DNA from 2 places in the Janibacter sp. GXQ6167 genome. Region 2 is predicted to be linked to the other one. Evidence: predicted binding sites of a transcription regulator. Region 2 holds the regulator's gene; the other holds the start of a gene.
The links. Region 2 encodes Rex, which represses fermentation and respiration genes when NADH is low (regulators of the CRP and FNR family bind a similar motif). Its sites were predicted from a motif close to CTTGTGAANNNNTTCACAAG; they were not measured.

Region 1 (2,197 bases), on a different contig from region 2:
TCGTCGCCTCGCTGATCCCCCATTCGGCGGGCATCGACTCGACCCAACGACGCATCACGTCCTTGTAGTCGGTGCGCCCGAAGGCCTCGGAGGTGTTGAGGATGCCGAGCCCGATATTCGAGCGGCCGTCGCCGAGCCCGAAGAGCCAGCCGTAGCCGGGCATCAGGATGTCCTCGCCGCGCTCCCCCTTCGTCCACAGCTCCAAGTGGGATTCGAGGTGGGTGTCGTTGTGGCGCGGAGTCTCGTAGTAGGCGCGCACGGCCACGCCCATCGGGCGGTCCTCACGCTTCTCCCGGCCCATCGCGATCGCGAGGCGCGAGGACACGCCGTCGGCCGCCACGACGACCGGGGCCCGGTACGTGATGGTTTCGCCGGTCGCGCGGCCACGCTCGTTCATGACCTTGGCGACGACTCCGACGATCCGGCCGTCGTCATCGAGGACGGGGGTGGTGACATTGCGACGCTCGATCAGACGCGCTCCGCATGTCGCGGCGTGGCGGGCGAGCACTTCGTCGAGGTCCTCGCGGTGGCGGACCATCCCGTAGCTCGGGAAGGAGGCAACGTCCGGCCAGTCGAGCTGGAGTTGCATGCCCCCGCCGATGATCCGCAGGCCCTTGTTGTGCGCCCAACCATCGGTCTCGGCGGTCGGAATCCCGAGGCGGATGATCTGCCGAACAGCGCGCGGGGTGAGCCCATCGCCGCAGACCTTGTCGCGGGGGAAGGATGCCTTCTCGAGCAGGATCACATCGCGGCCGGCCTTCGCCAACCACGCCGCCGTCGCGCTACCGCCGGGGCCAGCGCCAACGACGATGACATCGGCGCTCTCCTCGCGGGGCAGCGTGACCTGGTCGCCGGCGGGAGCGGCGGCAGGGTGATGCTCTGACACGGACGTCCTTTAAGAGGGCTTGTGAACGGATTCACGAACTCGCAGCACATTACCCCCGCCCTTCGAGAGTCCCTACTTAGGCCACCCTCACCAGGTTCGAAGGGGGTGGCGCGGGCTACGTCCCGAAGGCTCGCGGTGGCCCGTTGGCGGAGGTGGCACCCCCGCCCCCAACCGTCGGCGAGGGCACCCACCTTGCACTCACCGACACTTCCCCCACCCCCAACCGTCGGCGAGAGCACCCACCTTGCACTCACCGACACTTCCCCCACGCCAGACCCGCCCGACCGGGTGACCCGTCCTGCGAAGGTGCACTCACCGACGCTTCACCTGCCCCGAACCGTCGGCAAGAGCACCCACCTTGCACTCGCCGACGCTTCCCCCACCCCCAACCATCGGGAAGCGCACTGACCTTGCACTCACCGACGCTTCCTCGGCCCCGAACCGTCGGCGAGGGCACCCACCGTGCACTCACCGACAGTTCGCGGGCGCGCGCCACCTTCGGACGACGTTTAGCGGCGGCCCGGGAAGAAGCGGCGCCACCGATCGCTGCGGATCTCGCAGGACATCCCGCGCTCGCGCAGGACGTCGCGGAACCTGCGCAGAGTCTCCCCCGGCTCGACGTAGAGGTCTTCGGACGTCACCACCACATGCCGCCACCCGTCGCGATCCGACTCCTCGCGCCGACGCAGGTCGCGCCGCCATTGGACCGTGCTCTCAGCGTGGTGGCGTCCGTCGTATTCACCGGCGACCTTCACCTCTTCCCAACCCATGTCATGGCGCCGATCCCACGACCCGTCAGCGCGACGAATGATGATGTTCGTCTGCGGCTCCGGCAGTCCGGCGAAGACGAGGAGGAGACGAAGGCGGGTCTCAGGGGGCGAGTCGACGCCGGACCGAGCGAGGCGAGCTGCTTCGAGCGCGTGGCGCCTCCCGCGGCTACGGAGCCCAACCGCTGCGGCGACCAGGTCTGCGGGCGCGACCACCCCTGCGGCGATGAGGCCGTCGGCGAGGACGACCAAGTCGACCAAGCCCAACCGATGCGCACAGTCGGTAAATGCGGTGGCCGGATCACACACCGCCACCCCGTAGCGACGCCGGCGAGCACGCGCCGCGAGTTCATCTCGGATCGTCGCCGATATCCCGTCGGCGCGGACCTGGTGCGGTGCGGCAACGCTCGCCGTGATGGCCTCGTGCCCAGGCACAACCCCACCCCAAAGACGGGCGGCCGTCGGACCATCGATCAGACTCCCTTCGGGCAGGACGGTCAGAGCCGCCCGCGCCCGGAGCGCGAGGTCGATCTGGGAACCGGTT
Region 2 (2,197 bases):
ATCTCATCGGCTTCGCGGGCCACGTCGTGGGGCAGGGCGAGGTCGAGGTAGACCTGCGGGTTCCCGCCGCGCGAGACCTGCGCGTCCGCGGCCCGGGCGAGGTCGATCACCGTGCCGGTAGAGCCGGTGCAGGAGATCACGATGTCGGCCTCGGCGAGTGCCTGGTCCAACTCCTCGATCGGGCGCGGCACGCCATCGAGCCGCTCGGCTAGGTGCTCGGCGCGCGCGTAGGTGCGGTTGACGATCGTCAGGGCGGCAGCGCCTCGGCGGCGGGCGGTCGTCGCGGCCAGACCGCTCATCGCCCCGGCACCGACCACGAGCACCCGGGCACCGCTCACCGGTCCCACGCTTCGCTCGGCCCGATCCAGGCCCGCCCCGACGAGCGAGCGCGAGACCGCGTCGATCCCGGTCTCGGAGTGGACCCGCTTGCCGACCCGCAGGGCCTGCTGGACCAGATGGTTTAGGGCCGGACCGGCGTGGCCCCCTTCTTGCGCAGCCGCGAGGGCATCGCGCAGCTGGCCAAGAATCTGAGCCTCGCCGACCGCCATGGAGTCGAGTCCGGCCGCGACGTTAAAGACGTGGCCCACCGCGGCGTCGCCGTAGTGCAGATCGAGGTGGTCCTTGAGGTCGTCGACGGTCACGCCGCTCGCGTGCGTCAGGGCTGTCGTGAGATCCGCGACCGCCCCGTGGAAGGCGGTGACCTCGGCGTAGACCTCGGTGCGGTTGCAGGTCGAGACGACGACGAGTTCGGCGATGTCCGCGCTCGCCGCGGCGGCTGAGATCAGCAGTTCGCGGCTCGTGGCGTCCAGCGAAGCCCGCTCGAGCAGAGACAGGGGCGCACGCCGATGCGAGAGCCCGAAGACCAGCAGGCTCATCGGGCGACCCCGATCATCTGCGCGCCGTCCTCACCGAGCAACTCGCTCGGCAGGTCGGTCGGGAGCACCCCATTCGAGGCCGCCTTGCGCTGCTCGTGGAAGGCGAGGATCTGCAACTCGGTCGACAGGTCGACCTTGCGGACGACGACGCCGGTCGGCACGTCGAGGACCTCCGGGGCGAAGTTGAGGATCGATCCCACTCCGGCGGCGACGAGTTGGTCGCACACATCCTGGGCCGATCCGGACGGGGTGGCGATGACGCCGATCGAGATGGAGCGCGCGAGGTCCGGCAGGGAGCTCATCGGCGAAACCGTCAGCCCAGCGATGGTTTCCCCGACGACTCGCGGATCGCGGTCGAGCAAGGCGACGACGGTAAAGCCCTTGGTCGCAAATCCCCCATAGGACGCGAGAGCGCGGCCGAGGTTACCCATGCCGACGATGGCGACCGGCCAGTCGTGGGTGAGGCCAAGCGCCCGCGAGATCTCGTAACTCAGGTGGCCGACGTCGTAGCCGACGCCGCGCACGCCGTAAGACCCGAGATGGGAAAGGTCCTTGCGCAGCTTGGCCGAGCGCACGCCGGCGAAGCGGGCGAGTTCCTCCGATGACACGGAGCTCACGCCACCGCCAGAGAGTTGGTTAAGCGCCCTCAGGTACCCGGGGAGCCGGGCGACCGTCGCGTCGGGAATCCCGCGCTTGACGGTTCTGGTCACGCTCATTGGCGGCCGTGGCTCCTTTCGGCGAGCCTCCTCGGACACGAGGAGTTCGGGGGCACGCGAGGCCGAGATTACGCCCTTGTGAACAAATGCACAAAGTCATCTCATGCCGGCGGCGTACGGCCCGGCCCGGACTCCGTCCGCCCGTCCCCACTCCCTTCCAGGGCCGCCCGCAGGCGCCCTTCGTCGACCCGCCAGTAGTCATGTTGCAGACCATCGACGAAGGTCACCGGGATCTGCTCGGCATAGCGATCGAGCAGATCGCCGTGATCGAGGATCGAGACTTCCTCCCAGGTCACGCCGAGGTCGGTGGCCACCGCGGCGACCACATCGCGCACCTCATCGCAGAGGTGACAGCCCGGTTTGCCGATGATGCTGACCCGCGCCACGGGCTTCCACGCCGCCACGTCCTACCTCCACGTCGGTCGTTTAAAAGAACACCGACCGCCGCGTCATCAGGACCGAGTAGAGCGTCTGCTGGATCGTCTCGCGCACCTGGTCGGTGAGGTCGAAGACGAGCATCGGATCTTCGGCGGCCGCGGGGCCGAGGGACGCCGTGTCGACCGGCGTCCCGAATTCGATGATCCACTTGCTCGGAAGGGGGATCAA

Region 1: a site for Rex is predicted at 905-924, ahead of AB8K43_RS12320 (geranylgeranyl reductase family protein). Genes of this name have one in related genera too.

The regions. Positions count from the first base shown of each region.
Region 1 is NZ_JBGFSK010000008.1:51,207-53,403, forward strand. Features, by position in the region: gene AB8K43_RS12320 (geranylgeranyl reductase family protein) at 1-886, opposite strand, end outside; gene AB8K43_RS12325 (hypothetical protein) at 1,396-2,197, opposite strand, start outside.
Region 2 is NZ_JBGFSK010000007.1:23,645-25,841, reverse strand. Features, by position in the region: gene AB8K43_RS11280 (glutamyl-tRNA reductase) at 1-875, opposite strand, end outside; gene AB8K43_RS11275 (redox-sensing transcriptional repressor Rex) at 872-1,591, opposite strand; gene AB8K43_RS11270 (glutaredoxin family protein) at 1,693-1,995, opposite strand; gene AB8K43_RS11265 (lysophospholipid acyltransferase family protein) at 2,018-2,197, opposite strand, start outside.